Regions from separate parts of the Vreelandella lionensis genome, predicted to be linked through region 2. Evidence: predicted binding sites of a transcription regulator. Region 2 holds the regulator's gene; each other region holds the start of a gene.
What was found. The regulator PhoB, encoded in region 2, activates phosphate uptake and scavenging genes when phosphate is short. The targets are predictions, from matches to a motif close to TGTCATANNNNTGTCANA.

Region 1 (4,865 bases), on a different contig from region 2:
TCTCAAAGGCGAAATGACCGGTCTTTCCACTGGCTTTCGCGATTTAGATGAGATGACCTCCGGCCTACAGCCTTCTGATTTGGTGATTATTGCCGGTCGTCCTTCTATGGGTAAGACCACCTTCGCCATGAATTTAGTAGAGCATGCGGTGATTGCCAGCGATAAGCCCGTCATGGTGTTCTCTATGGAGATGCCCGCCGAATCGTTAATGCTGCGTATGCTCTCTTCGCTAGGGCGCATTGACCAAACGCGGGTCCGCTCGGGGCAGTTAGAAGATGAGGATTGGCCCCGCCTTACCTCAGCGGTGAATCTACTTAAAGACAAGCAGCTGTTCATCGATGATACCGCCGCGCTCTCACCCAATGAGATGCGCTCACGCTTGCGCCGCGTGGTACGCGAGCACGGCAATATGGCGCTGATCATGATCGATTACCTTCAGCTGATGCAGATCCCAGGCTTTTCTGAAAACCGCACCGGTGAGATCTCTGAAATCTCCCGCTCACTCAAAGGGTTGGCAAAAGAGTTTCAGTGCCCGGTTGTGGCGCTTTCGCAGCTGAACCGCTCGCTAGAGCAGCGCCCCAACAAGCGCCCCGTGATGTCGGATTTGCGCGAATGTGTCACGGGAGACACGTTGGTCATGCTGGCTAATGGAGAGCGACAGCCCATTCGCGAGCTGGTAGGGCAAACGCCTAGCGTTGTCTCGTTAGGGGAGAACGGTAGGCTCCATCGCTCCGCCACGGATCTAGTGTGGTCAGTGGGTGCCAAACCTATATTTGAAGTCTCCCTCGCTAGTGGGCGGCGCATTCGTGCCACTGCTAAGCATCGCTTAAAAGCACTGTGGGATTGGAAAGCTGTGGCCGAGCTGAAGGTGGGTGACCGTATTGCGTTAGCAAGGCAACTCCCCGAGCCAGAGAACCCGGTGGTATGGGAGGAGCACGCGCTTATACTGCTATCCCATTTGTTGGGCGACGGCAGCTATGTCAAAGGCCAACCGCTACGTTACACCACGGCCAGCGAGGCGAATAGTGAGGCTGTCCAGCGCGCCGCTGAGCAATTTGGTTCAACCGTTACCCGCCATGCCGGGCGTGGTAACTGGCATCAGCTCGTCATTGCTGGTAATGGCAATCGCTGGCATGCACAAGGGGTAGGGCGTTGGTTGAAATCATTGGGGATTTTTGGGCAGCGCTCTGCTGAAAAGTATATTCCTAGCGATGTTTTCAAGCTCTCCAATCAGCAGCTGGCGCTATTTATGCGTCATCTGTGGGCAACCGACGGCAGCATGACGACGGATAAAAATGGCCGAACCCGACTCTACTTCGCAACGGTTAGCCGTCGCCTTATTGATGACGTTAGCGCCCTGCTGCTGCGCTTCGGTATTGTGGCCAGAATTCGTCACGTTCTATCGGGTGAAGGTGGCGGATGGTATACCGCAGATGTATCGGGAAGCGAGCAACAGCAGCGCTTCGCCCGGCTGATTGGTGCATTTGGTCATCAGCAGCCAGCGCTGGAGCGAATTAAAGCGGCAACGATGACGGCCAACACCAATATCGATACCTTGCCGCAGGAAGTATTCGATCACGTTAAACAAGCCATGGCGGCGAAAGGGATCAGCCAGCGGCAAATGGCAGCGATGAGAGGAACGGCCTATGGCGGCGCATCGCACTTTAGCTTCGCACCTTCACGTGCCACGCTCAGCAGTTACGCTGACGTGCTCGGTGATGCTGCTTTATCGCAAATAGCCTCCAGCGAGCTATTTTGGGATCAGGTCGTTGAGATACGTTCCTGTGGGGAAGAAGAGGTGTTTGACTTAACCGTACCGGGGGATGCGTGCTGGTTAGCCGACGGTATCGTGAGCCATAACTCGGGAGCGATCGAGCAGGATGCAGACGTCATTGCCTTCGTTTACCGGGATGAGGTGTATAACCCGGATAACCCTGACAACCAGGGGATTGCGGAGCTGATCATCGGTAAGCAGCGTAACGGGCCGATTGGTACGGTGCACATGGCCTTTATTGGTAAATACACGCGCTTTGAGGACCTGGCTCCCGATAGCTACGGCGAAGCGTTTGGCGATTAACTTGAGCGACATGGGGGAGAACGTATAATGCGCAACCCTATTGAGCAGATAGCCTTGAGCAGATAGATAGACAGGAGTAGCAAATGGCAGGTGGTTTTAGGCGCGGTAACCGCAAACGTCTTCCTAAGTTGGAAGGCCGTGGTGAACTCCAGTCGCTAGAGCGCGAGGGGCCTTTTAAAGAGTGGCTGGGCATGCCCGACCTTTATCGCTACTTTCTGGTAGTGGAGGGAGAGAAGTACAGCTACCAAACGGAAGATGCTGAGCTTCCCGTCGCGGTCGGCGACAAAGTAGTGTTTCGGTACAAAGAGACCAAAGGCGGTAATTGGATTGACCGCAACTCGCTGGGTAAGGCGATTGACCCGTCCGAGTATCAGTAAATCGACCATAAGTTGACGAATTGGTCAGGAACTCTTTTCTGTTATTGTCCTCTTAGGCAGTTAGTGCCAAGGTAATATTATTGTCATGGGGCCACGTCATGCTGTGCTCCATGACGATGACCAATAACAGGAGGGAACCATGGAACTGAAAGCGCTCAAACAGTTCGTCGCGAGTCACGACAACTTTGAAATTCGGGTGATTACCCATTCGGGAAGCCGCTTCTACCAAGTAGAGCTAGAAGATGTAGAAGGCGAACGCCATATGCTGATGCAACGTAATAAGCCGATGCTGTTCCGTTCATTAGATGACGTTTATCTGGAGCTAAAACGTGCAGGCATCCATCGCGCTTACCTGGTGCAACATGTGCCGCAGGATGAAGTGATTGGTCGCGACGCCCATTACAGCTCGCCGCTGACCTCGCGCATGCCGCTAGTGTTTTAATCACTGGTTCACGGTTTAACCTAACGCTTTTCCCACCACAGCCCCAGCCGGATACGGCGTCGGGCAAAAAAACGGTAGCCTGCATCCATCATGCTTCGCAGGCCCGGTAAGCAAGAAAGTCTTACCAGCCGCCGGTAGCCCAACACCGCATACAGGGCCCGGCTGGCGTCCATGCCGATAAACCACCTCCCCTGATTATCCTGCACATGCAGCTGCCCCATCATGGCATCGAAGCTGCGGCCGATTTCGCTTGCGTTAAACTCATTGCTTTGAATATCGATAAGCCTTACGCGCTCTTGATGACGGTGCTTGACAAGCCAAGCAACTTCGACCCGACAAAATGGGCAGTGGCCATCGTGATAAAGCGTGACGGGGGCCTGTGCGTTTAGCGTCGCGAATCGGCTCATGAGCGGGTCTCCTGATGAGAATAGCCTTGCGTGTGGGCTGGCTGGCCGTAGCCTTCACTGGTGGGTAGCTTGGCGAGAAACTGCTCTGCCTGCTGGCGAATCGCCTCGCGTTTCTCCTCTTTCATGCGCGAAAGCGAACCGTAGATGAGTTTCATGCGCGGGTTGCGGTTGAGCTGTTCGGCGTTGGTTTCCAGAAAATGCCAATAAAGGCTATTAAACGGGCAGGCCTTGGGGCCAGTGATCTCTTTGGGAGAGTAGCGGCAGTGCTGGCAATGGTCGGACATTTTATCGATGTACTTACCCGACGCGCAGTAGGGCTTGGAGCCCATCAGCCCTCCATCTGCATGTAACACCATACCCAGCGTGTTCGGCAGTTCCACCCATTCGCTGGCATCTGCATAAACGGCCAGATACCAGTCACACAGCGCCTCGGGCTTTATGCCGCAGAGCAGGGCAAAGTTGCCGGTCACCATGAGCCGCTGGATATGATGAGCGTAGCTATTATCGATGGTCATTTGGATAGCACGCTGTAGGCAGCGCATGTCGGTATCCGCATCCCAATAGAAGGCAGGAAGCTCGCGGGTAAACCCTAGCTGATTCTTCTGTTTGTAGCCGGGCATTTGGGTCCAGTAAAGCCCACGCACATACTCCCGCCAGCCAAGGATCTGGCGGATAAACCCTTCCACCGCATTAATCGGCGCCTTGCCCGCATGGTAGTGCGCCTCGGCGGCTTCGCACACTTCAACAGGGGAGAGCAGGCCGATATTCATCGCCGCAGAGAGCCGCGAGTGGTAGAGAAAAGGTGCGCTATCGCTGATCGCATCCTGGTAGCGGCCAAAATCCGCCAGCCCGTGCTCTATAAAGTGGTGTAAATCGACCAGAGCCTGGCGGCGTGTTACCGGTAGATTAAACGTCTCCATCGACCCCATGTGGTCGTCAAAATAGTGCGCCGCGTCATGAAGGGCTTCCTTGGTTACGCTATCCTGGCTGTGCTGAGGCAAGGCAGGGAAGCTCAATGCTGCTTTAATGGGCTCCCGGTTGTCATGGTCGTAGTTCCACTGCCCGCCAACCGGCGTATCGCCTTCCATGAGCAATCCGGTGCGCTTGCGCTGTTCTCGGTAGAAGTACTCCAAACGCAGCTGTTTGCGACCCTCTGCCCAGCGTGAGAAGTCGTCTGGTGTGGTGAAGAAGCGATCATCTTCCATTAGCTGCCAGGATAGAGCGTTGTTTTGGCGCTGCTGCATGTCGTTCCACAGTCGCCACTCGCCGGGGCGGGTGACGCGAATTTCGTCACAGCCGTACTGCTTGGCGAGCCGCTCGGCTTCCTCAATAAGTGAGTGAGTGTTGTCTGCGTCATCAATACGGCTGTAGTGCACCGTGTAGCCTTTATCTCTTAAAGTGACGGCAAAGTGACGCATGGCGGCCATGAATAGACCGGTTTTATGCAGATGATGTGGCACGTAGCGTGCTTCTTCAGCCACTTCGCATAGCGCAACCACCGCATTGGAAGGCGCGTCGCGAAGCGTCGGCAGCGAGAGTGAGAGCTGGTCACCCAGTACGAG
Region 2 (4,865 bases):
AGCCCGCTCTGAATTGACCGCCTTGGAGGCTTAGGTGACCGCCCCTGTGTTATCCACTCCTGCGTTTTCGCTCTTCCCTCAGTGGCTGCCCGTGGCAGCCGCTCAGCCAGCCATGAGTGCGCCTTGGTGGCAGTGGATAGCGTCCACGGATTCCTTAACCGCGCGCCTCATGGCAGCAGGCGAGCCGGGAACGTTTCGGGTGCGCTTGCTGCGCCAAACCATTGGCCTGCCCCAGCGCGATGAAGCCTTGGCCCTAGGCATCGCGCCTCGCCGCTACGCGTGGCTGCGCGAGGTGGCGCTGTGTGTTGATGAAACGCCGTGGGTGGTAGCGCGTTCGGTGGCCCCGCTTCACCAGCTACAGGGAAAAGGTTTGGGGAAGTTGGGCGAGCGCTCGTTAGGCAGCTGGCTATTTCAGCAGCCCGACTTGGTTCGCGGGCCGCTGGAAGCCACGGCGACACCGCCACGTTTTACCCACCAGCAGCCGGGGCTATCGGCCAATAGCTTATGGGGGCGGCGCTCTGTCTTTGAACATGGTGGGCTTTCGTTACTGGTTCAGGAGTATTTTTTATCTACCATGGCGGATGCGCTGGGCCTTCCGTCGCGCTAGGCTAACGCAGCAGCTTTTTTGACGAGGTAAGCATGAGCATGGACCGTTCTCTGTTGCGCCCGACCGGGTGGGCCCGTTTGGCAGATTTCTTACAGTTAATGCGCTTGGACCGGCCCATTGGCACTTGGCTGCTGATGTGGCCAACGCTGTGGGCGCTGTGGGTCGCGTCAGAGGGCGTGCCGGGCCGCGATGTACTGCTGATTTTTATTGCCGGGGTATATGTGATGCGCGCCGCAGGCTGCGTGGTGAACGACTACGCCGACCGCCACTTCGATGGCCATGTTAAGCGTACCAAGCAGCGGCCACTGGCCACCGGTCGGATCAGCGAAACCGAAGCGCAGCTGCTATTTGTGGCACTGGTGGCCGCCGCCTTTATTTTAGTGCTGCTGACCAACTGGTTTACCGTGCTGCTCTCGCTTGGGGGTGTGCTGCTGGCATTTATTTATCCGTTTATGAAACGCTACACACACTTTCCCCAGGTGGTGCTCGGGGCGGCTTTCTCCTGGGCGATCCCGATGGCGTTTGGCGCGGTACTGGGGCATGTGCCGCTGGAAGGCTGGCTGCTATTTAGCGCTAACCTGCTGTGGACGGTGGCTTACGATACCCAATACGCCATGGTGGATCGTGACGATGATCTGAAAATCGGCATTAAATCCACCGCGGTGCTGTTTGGCAGCGCCGACCGTTTCATCATTGGCCTGCTGCAGCTTGCTACGCTGGCGTTGCTTACCTGGGTGGGGTTGCGGGTTGGGTTAGGCGGTTTTTTCTGGCTGGGTCTGGCGGGCATGGCAGCGACGTTTGCTCATCAGCAGCGATTAATTTTTCACTGTGACCGCGACCGCTGCTTCCAGGCGTTTCTGAATAACCACTGGTCAGGGCTCTTGGTGTTTGCCGGAATTGTTCTGAGCTGGTGGCCTGCAGCTGGCTAATTATGCTGGGTGTCATAGAATTGTCATTAAGTCATGGTGTCATCGTCACAGACATGTCATTGAACTGTTTTGTATAAACGAGTTTTCATAGAACACCGTGAGGCCCTGGATGACCGCCAAGACCGTACTGATTGTCGATGACGAGGCGCCCATTCGCGAGATGATCGCTGTGGCGCTGGAAATGGCTGACTATCGCGTGCTTGAAGCGGACAACGCCCAGGATGCCCATGCGATGGTGGTTGACCACCAGCCCGACCTGCTGCTGCTGGACTGGATGATGCCGGGCACCAGCGGCATCGAGCTGGCCCGTCGTCTCAAGCGCGAAGAGGCCACCGCTGAGCTGCCCATTATTATGCTGACCGCCAAAGGCGAAGAGGATAATAAAATTCAGGGCCTGGAGGCGGGTGCGGATGACTACATCACCAAGCCGTTTTCCCCCCGCGAGTTGGTGGCACGTCTTAAAGCCGTGCTGCGCCGGGCGACCCCGCGCGGTGTGGAAGACCCCATCGAAATCAATGGATTGCTGCTGGACCCAGTGAGCCATCGCGTCAGCGCCCATGGCAAAGCGCTGGAGATGGGCCCTACCGAGTACCGCTTACTGCAATTCTTTATGACTCACCAAGAGCGCGCCTATACCCGTAGCCAGCTGCTTGATCAGGTGTGGGGCGGCAATGTGTATGTAGAAGAGCGCACGGTGGATGTGCATATTCGCCGGTTGCGCAAAGCGCTAGGTGAAGCGCATCAGAATCTGATTCAAACAGTGCGGGGCACTGGGTATCGTTTCTCTGCTCGGGTGTAATCGTGCGTCTGTGGAGCCGTGAACTGTGGCGAATTATCTGGCTGGCTTTCCTGGGGATGTGCCTGGGATGGCTGCTGGGTTACCCCGGTTTCGGGTTAGCTGCGGGTCTAACGCTCTGTTTGGTGTATCAACTCCGCCAGCTTAGGGCGCTGTTCAAGTGGCTAACGCTCAACCCGCACGATGAGCCTCCTGCGGCAACTGGCATGTGGGGCGAGTTATTCGATCGCCTTTACCGTTACCAAAAAAGCCAGCGCATTACGCAAAGCCGGCTGCGAGCAACCCTCGCGCGTATTCAAGAATCCTCGGAAGCGATGCGTGATAGCGTCGTGATGCTGGATCGCCACGGTGATTTAGAGTGGTGGAACAGTGCCGCCACCGACATGCTAGGCCTGCAGACCGCCCATGACCGCGGTCAGCACATTACTAATCTGCTGCGCGACCCGCGTTTCATCAGCTACTTTAATGCCCGTGAGTACAGCGAGCCGCTCACGCTCACCTCGCCCATTGATGAGCGTCGCATTCTGCAGTACCAAATCACCCTGTATGGCGACGACGAGCGCTTGGTTATGGCGCGGGATATTACCCGCTTGCATCGCCTAGAGCAGATGCGCCGCGACTTCGTCGCTAACGTCTCCCATGAGCTGCGCACCCCACTCACCGTGCTTTCCGGCTATCTGGAAACCTACGGCGATCTTAAAGAGATGCTGCCACCGCGCCTGAGTAAAGGCATTGGTCAGATGGAAGAGCAGACCAAGCGTATGCAGAACCTGGTGAATGATCTACTGCTTTTGTCACGTCTGGAGATTGACCGAGGCGGCGAAGATCATCAGCCGCTTGAGGTTGGGTCGATGCTTGAGAGCATTCGCCGGGATGCGCTGGCGCTCTCGAACCAGCAGCATAGCGTTCAGGTGGCGTTGGAGTGCGAGGCGCGCCTGGTGGGCAGCGAGCAAGAGCTACGCAGCGCCATCTCAAACCTAGCGTTTAACGCAGTGCGCTATACGCCTGCTGGCAGCCAGATCACTCTCCGCTGGGTCGCAATGCCCAATGGCCGCGCCTGTATTGAAGTGGATGATGATGGTGAAGGGATTGATCCGGTGCATATCCCGCGCCTTACCGAGCGCTTCTACCGCGTTGATAAAGGGCGCAGTACGGCCACTGGCGGTACTGGTCTTGGCCTTGCCATTGTTAAACACGTTCTACTGCGCCATGATGCACAGCTTCAAGTGGAGTCGTTACCCGGTGAGGGGGCGTTGTTCCGCTGTGTTTTCCCGCCCTCCCGTGTCGTTAACAGCTAACACGGTGTCATACCACTCTTCGTCTTGGCTTGCATAAATTATGTATAAATGTGCCATATTGGCATGCAAGCATGGTCAAACACCGCGCATGTGTCATATGTAGCCAACTAATCATCTACTTAAGCCAGTGCTAGAGGGTTAATCGGCATAGTGGTTATTTTTATAAGTGTCTGTATATAAATAGATTTTATTTCTATTAAGAGTTTTTGGCATATCGGCTGCAATATACTTGTCAAGGAAGATTACCGCAGGAACTGGTAAGACAAGATGTCACTCTTCCTTAAATAGCGGTATTTCACAGCGATCGAGGAGGCGGAATATGATGTCCAAGGAACTACTCAAGAAAGCTGGTATTTTAGGTGTAGCGTTTGGTCTGGTAGCAAGCCCACTGACATTTGCTCAAGAGCCTGCAGATCCGGCAGACAACATTTCTCCAGATGAGCAGCCGGTCGAAGCTCAGTCTAACGACTCAGCTATGCCGTCTGATCATGACAAGAAAAATTTAACCCATGACGAGGGTGATAACGCCAGCGACATGGAACCAAACTCCATGAGTGATGACTCGGATGCTACCTATGACAGCACCGAAGAACTCCCAGAAGAAAATAGTGGTATGTAACAAGTAACATTTCTTTGCAAAGCTGTAAAAAACTCTTACGCTTAAGGAGTGAGCAACTAGAGAGGCAAGGATGTCTCATCGCAAGAATGCTCAATGATTCAAGGAATGAATCAAAAACGATCAATACACTGGTCAGGGTAAATTCCAAGGTTGGAGCCCCGCAAAAGGATTGGAAGCCAGATGTAAGTATCGTGTAAAAGTAAGAGTTCTCAAGACCCCGCCCTGCGGGGTCTAATTTTTTGTGCCTAACACATAAACCCCAGCGAATGGCATGGCTGCCCTCTTAGCGGGGATAATGAAGCGGTTGGGCAGCAAGGCAAGTGAGTCAATTTGCGCCACTTAACCGACGCATGTGCCATTATTACACAATATATTTGTATGAATGATGATTTTGCAGCTTTATATTGCGCGCAATTAAAAATAAATAAGTTTATGTTTTTAAAAGATATTTAATTAATTTAGTATTTTTGGCATCACGTATGCATTGCCAAGATGTAAAGTTAGCCATTAGTCGTAGGCGCTTAATTGGTTTCCACCCTACGTCGACTGGCTCAATGTTAAAGGAGTAGTAATTTATGTTTTTCAAAGAGTTAGCTAAAAAATCTGCAGTGTTAGG
Region 3 (4,865 bases), on a different contig from region 2:
GGAAGGACTGGCCAGCGCAGGCCACCTCACCCTGCCCGCCCCCGCGCTAGCTGCCGATCAACTCTGCAGCATGTGGCAGGGGATGCTGACCAAAGAAGTTCGTATGGGCGTACGCCCACCGCCCACGGATGACGAGCTAAAGCGCCAGATCACCAGCGCTGTAGACGTGTTTTTAATGGCGTATGGGCGGCGCTGATGCTCATTAAAAAGCCCCGCATTCGCGAGGCTTTGGTGACTGCTTGAAACAGCGGTAGCACGTTAGCGGTTTACACCCCCACCGGCCCACCATCGCGCTTCTGAATCACCACGGTAGCGGCGCGGGGGCGTACCTGGCCGCTGGCGGCAGCGGTGGCGTCTTGCACCAGGGCGTTGCCATCGGCGGGCCAGTTGCCGGGGTGTTGGATGTTAATAAACAGCGCGGTTTTATCCGGCGTGGCAAAGATGCCGGTTACTTCACACCCGTTCGGGCCGACCGCAAAGCGTTTGAGCTGCTGCTGGTTGCTGCTGTTAATCACCGGCCCGGTGCCGCGAATATCCTCCAGCCCATTGGGCACTACGGCCAGTAGCTGGTCGTTGGTGTGCTCGGTAACGCCTTCATAGCCGTTGTCGGTCTGAATCCACAGGATACCTTGGCCATCTTCACGCTCATCGAACCACAGGCCATCGGGGCTGGCGAACTGGTTCATCTCGTTTAGCCCGGAGTGGTTATCCGCGTCGTCGGCTGCTGCGCCAAACACGAACACTTCCCAGGTGAAGGCGTTGGGCAAGCGGCTCTCCCGCCAACGAATCACGTGCCCGGCCTCGTTATTGGCGCGGGGATTGGAGGCGTTCGCAGGGGCGGTAGCGAAGCCAACGCCCGGCTGGGTAAGCTCGCTGCCGTCGTTAGTGAAGGTGGCATCGGAGCCCTCTTCACTGCGCTGGGTGTTGTTCGTCAGCGTTAGATACACCTCACCCGAGGCCGGGTCTACCGTGGCCCACTCTGGGCGGTCCATCGGCGTGGCGCCCAGCAGGTCGGCGGCATCGCAGGTGTTGATGATGATTCCTGCCAAGTCGTTCTCGGCCAGGCCAAGTGCGGCGGCCAGCGTGCGACCATCCTGGGTCTTGGCGCTCGGTGTGAGCGGCAGCCACTCGCCACTGCCATCAGCATGGAAGCGCGCCACAAAGAGCGTGCCGTTATTCATGTATTTACTGCCAATGGCGAGGCGGTCGTACTCTGCGCCGGGGCGGTTGGCATCGGCGGGATCCCAGGCGGCATCAGAGACGTACTTATAGACATACTCGTTACGGGCATCGTGGCCTGAATAGTAAACGATGGGCTTGCCCGCTTCTAATTTGCCCAGCCAGCACCCTTCATGACGGAAACGTCCCAGCGCCGTGCGCTTCACCGCGCGAGCACCGCTGTAGGGGTCGACTTCTACTTGGTAGCCGAAGGTACGTGCCTCGTTGCGGTAGTCATCTTCGGCACGCTCACCGCGTGGAGTGATGTCAAAGCGGGCAAACTCACCGTTCTGCTCGGTGGCGTCGCCCGCTGAGGTATCCCAGCCATAGCGGCTTTTATCCGTAGGAATACCGATGCGCGCATCATCTTGGAAGCGCTCGCCACGGTTGACGAAGATATCGGGCCAGTTCTCTTCACAGGCGATATAGGTGCCCCAGGGAGTCACGCCGTTACCGCAGTTGTTGTTGGTGCCGCGGGTTTGCGTGCCGTCAGGGGAGAACTGGGTTTTTACATAGTCGCTACCCGCGACGGGTCCAGCAAGATCCATCACCGTGGCGCTGGTGAAGCGGCGGTTATAGGGCGAATTGGCAACGTGAGACCACTGGCCGCTGGCGTCTTTCTCAACTTCAACCAACGTGACGCCGTGGGCATTGATTTCGGTGCGCGATTCGTCCGCTGGACGCGCGCCCGCCTCGGCATTGGTCGGCCCACCTTGGGGCGCCCACAGCGCGTCTTGGTCAATGTACTCGTTGTTTAGCGCCAGTACAAAATGGCGCGAGGCGTTATCCGCATCCAGGGCAAAACCGGCCATGCCGTCGTGATGCATGCCCACGCTCATCGCCTGAAGCTCGGGTGTCATGGGCTGGTCGGCCTGCCACTCCTGGCCTGCCTGTAGCGGCGTGCCCCAGGGCACTAACACCTGGGCTACGTAACCCTCCGGCACGACCACGGCATCGGTGCGAGAACCGCGTACGGCCTCAAAGGCCAGTGTGAGCGGCGTCTTTGCCTGCTCGCCCGCGAGCGCCTGCGCGGCACCGCCAAACCCCAGCATGGACGCCGCCGCTAACCCTAGACCACCTCGCATTACGTCGCGACGGGAGACGTGCTGAGCCAGCACCTCTGCAAACGGCTGGTTGTGACTTTGGTTAAACAGACGGTGATCTTCGATTTCCTTGCTCATGGAGCCCCCTCGTAGTCATGGACATGGTCATAACGGTTTTTGAAGAGGCTAGTAGCGCAAAATGAAATATGTATGACGGGTAAGCGACTTTTTAATGACGGTTCGATGGCAGGCGCTATATGAATAATGCTGCGGATAAGCTCATCAGCCACCATGCGTCACTACGCTCTCCTTAATTATGCCGGTCAATAAGCCTGCATGGCTTTCAACCCAGGCTATCGATAAGATTCATAGTGAGCCATCAAGCGCTTTCAAGTAGTTGTGTTAAAAATTAATTCCCCAAAGGATGGACTCTATGCGCGATGAAGAGAAATACACCAACACCGAGGAGCAGCTGCTCTATCTTCAAAAGTTGCTAGACGAAGAAGATACCGCTGCCTTAAACGAGCTGTTTAATGAGCTCGATATTTTAGCGATTGCGCGCACTCTTGAGTCTTTTCCCGCCAAAACCCGTGATTTGCTGTGGGAGTACATTCCAGAAACGATGCTCGGCGAGGTGCTGGCCGAAGTCGATGAAGACATCCGTGCCGACTACATCGAAGACCTGACCGCCAGCGACGTTGAGCAAATTGTTAAGGGCCTGGATGCCCAGGAAGTCGCCGAGGTTCTCGATGTTGCTGACGAAGAGATCAAAACCACCGTCTACGCCAGCCTAGACCAGGAGATCCGCGCCCAGGTCGAGAATCTTCATGCCTATGAAGAGGACATGGTTGGCCGCTACATGGACCCGGAAACGGTCAATGTTAAACAGGGTGTGTCGTTGGAAGCGGTACAGCGCTATATCCGTATTCATCACTTGCTGGATGATGATTCTCAGCAAGTGATGATCACCGATAAGGAGAAGCGCCTGCTGGGCACCCTGACGCTGATTGATTTGGTCAAACAGCCCCAGGAGAGCACCGTGGACGAGTTCATGGACGATGCTCCCTACACGCTCAACGACCAGATGAAAGTCAGCGAAGCCGCCGCCCTGCTGCGCTCCAAAGAGCTGCCCTTTGTGCCGGTATGTGATAGCGACGGGCTACTGGTAGGCCAATTAAACGCCGCCGACGTACTGGAAATAACTCAAGACGACGCAGACATGACGCTGAAACACATGTCGGGCGTGAGCGACGAAGAGGAAGTGTTCACCCCTATTCTGCGCAGTGCCAAGAGCCGCGGCATTTGGCTTGGTATCAACCTATTAACCGCCTTTCTAGCCGCCTTTGTGATCGGTCAGTTTGAAGCGGTGCTGGATCAAATTGTAGCGCTCGCTATCCTCATGCCGGTGGTCGCCAGCATGGGCGGGATTGCTGGCAGCCAGACGCTAACAGTGGTCATTCGCGGCTTAGCGCTTGGGCAAATCGCCGGTAACAACAAGCAGTGGCTCTACAACAAAGAGCTGTGGGTGGGCATGCTGAATGGCTTGGTATGGGCGCTGGTGGTCGGCGGTATTTCCTACTTGTGGTTTAGCGACCCTCTGATCACCCTCGTCATCACTTTAGCGATTTTTATCAACATGAGCCTCGCCAATGTGTCTGGTGTACTGATCCCCCTGGTACTCAAAAGGCTGCAAATTGACCCTGCTCTATCCGGCGCGGTGATCCTGACCACGGTCACGGATGTGGTGGGCTTTCTATCGTTCTTAGGACTGGCGACGATGATTATTTTGTAATCCTTGAACATCCCACTGACCTTGAAGCCATCGCTTCAGCGTCAGTGGGCTTGCCTAACCGGTATCTGTTAAATATCGCGTTATGATTCAGCTCTAAAGCGATACCTCAACCCACTTGCCTTGTTGATCCGAAGCTTCAATTGCATCGATTAGTCGATTAACGCGGGCAGCTTCGCGAAAATCAGGATAAAGGGGGCGATCGTTGATAATGCCTTCCACTAGATCGCGCACCTCGATAATTTTCTGATCGTTGTAACCCAGGCCGTGGCCCGGTGCGGGGCTGAAAGCGGCATAGTCAGGGTGTTCGGGGCCTGCTAGCAACGTTGTAAAACCGCGCCTTCCTGGAGCATCACTATGGCGATATAGCTGTAGCTCGCTCATGCGCTCTTGATCAAACACGATAGCGCCTTTCGTACCTGTTAGCGTGTAAGCCAGCCCCATTTTGCGCCCAGCGGCCACTCGGGACGTCTCGATATTACCAATTAACCCACGATCAAAACGCAGCATCGCCTGGGCGTGATCGTCGTTCTCCACTGCGGCCATTCCTCTACCGTCGGCCTTCGGTCGCATCGCGATAACGGTCTGTAGTTGACCGCACACCTCCTTAATACGCTGCCCAGTTAAAAACTCAGCCATGTTGAGAATATGTGAGCCCAAATCGCCTAGCGCACCAGCCCCCGCTGTTGCCCGCTGTGTATGCCAATCGTGGGACTTGTGCGGGTCGAGCAGGTAATCCTCGTTGTGCCTTCCACGAAAGTGAATCAGCTCACCAATTTCACCACTGGCGACAATCTGGCGGGCCAACTGGGTGG

Region 1: the regulator PhoB is predicted to act here: its motif matches at 2,525-2,542, upstream of ACIGG6_RS11835 (DUF6482 family protein).
Region 3: the regulator PhoB is predicted to act here: its motif matches at 2,493-2,510, upstream of ACIGG6_RS14630 (PhoX family protein).

Annotation. Positions count from the first base shown of each region.
Region 1 covers NZ_JBITWC010000017.1:63,014-67,878, forward strand. Annotated here, with positions in the region: gene ACIGG6_RS11825 (replicative DNA helicase) at 1-2,077, shown strand, start outside; gene ACIGG6_RS11830 (hypothetical protein) at 2,161-2,454, shown strand; gene ACIGG6_RS11835 (DUF6482 family protein) at 2,594-2,896, shown strand; gene ACIGG6_RS11840 (thiol-disulfide oxidoreductase DCC family protein) at 2,917-3,303, opposite strand; gene ACIGG6_RS11845 (cryptochrome/photolyase family protein) at 3,300-4,865, opposite strand, start outside.
Region 2 covers NZ_JBITWC010000001.1:56,893-61,757, reverse strand. Annotated here, with positions in the region: gene ACIGG6_RS00330 (chorismate--pyruvate lyase family protein) at 35-607, shown strand; gene ubiA (4-hydroxybenzoate octaprenyltransferase) at 646-1,536, shown strand; gene phoB (phosphate regulon transcriptional regulator PhoB) at 1,646-2,335, shown strand; gene phoR (phosphate regulon sensor histidine kinase PhoR) at 2,338-3,630, shown strand; gene ACIGG6_RS00310 (hypothetical protein) at 3,950-4,249, shown strand; gene ACIGG6_RS00305 (hypothetical protein) at 4,825-4,865, shown strand, end outside.
Region 3 covers NZ_JBITWC010000024.1:39,883-44,747, reverse strand. Annotated here, with positions in the region: gene ACIGG6_RS14635 (TetR/AcrR family transcriptional regulator) at 1-196, shown strand, start outside; gene ACIGG6_RS14630 (PhoX family protein) at 267-2,399, opposite strand; gene mgtE (magnesium transporter) at 2,695-4,053, shown strand; gene ACIGG6_RS14620 (Gfo/Idh/MocA family protein) at 4,147-4,865, opposite strand, start outside.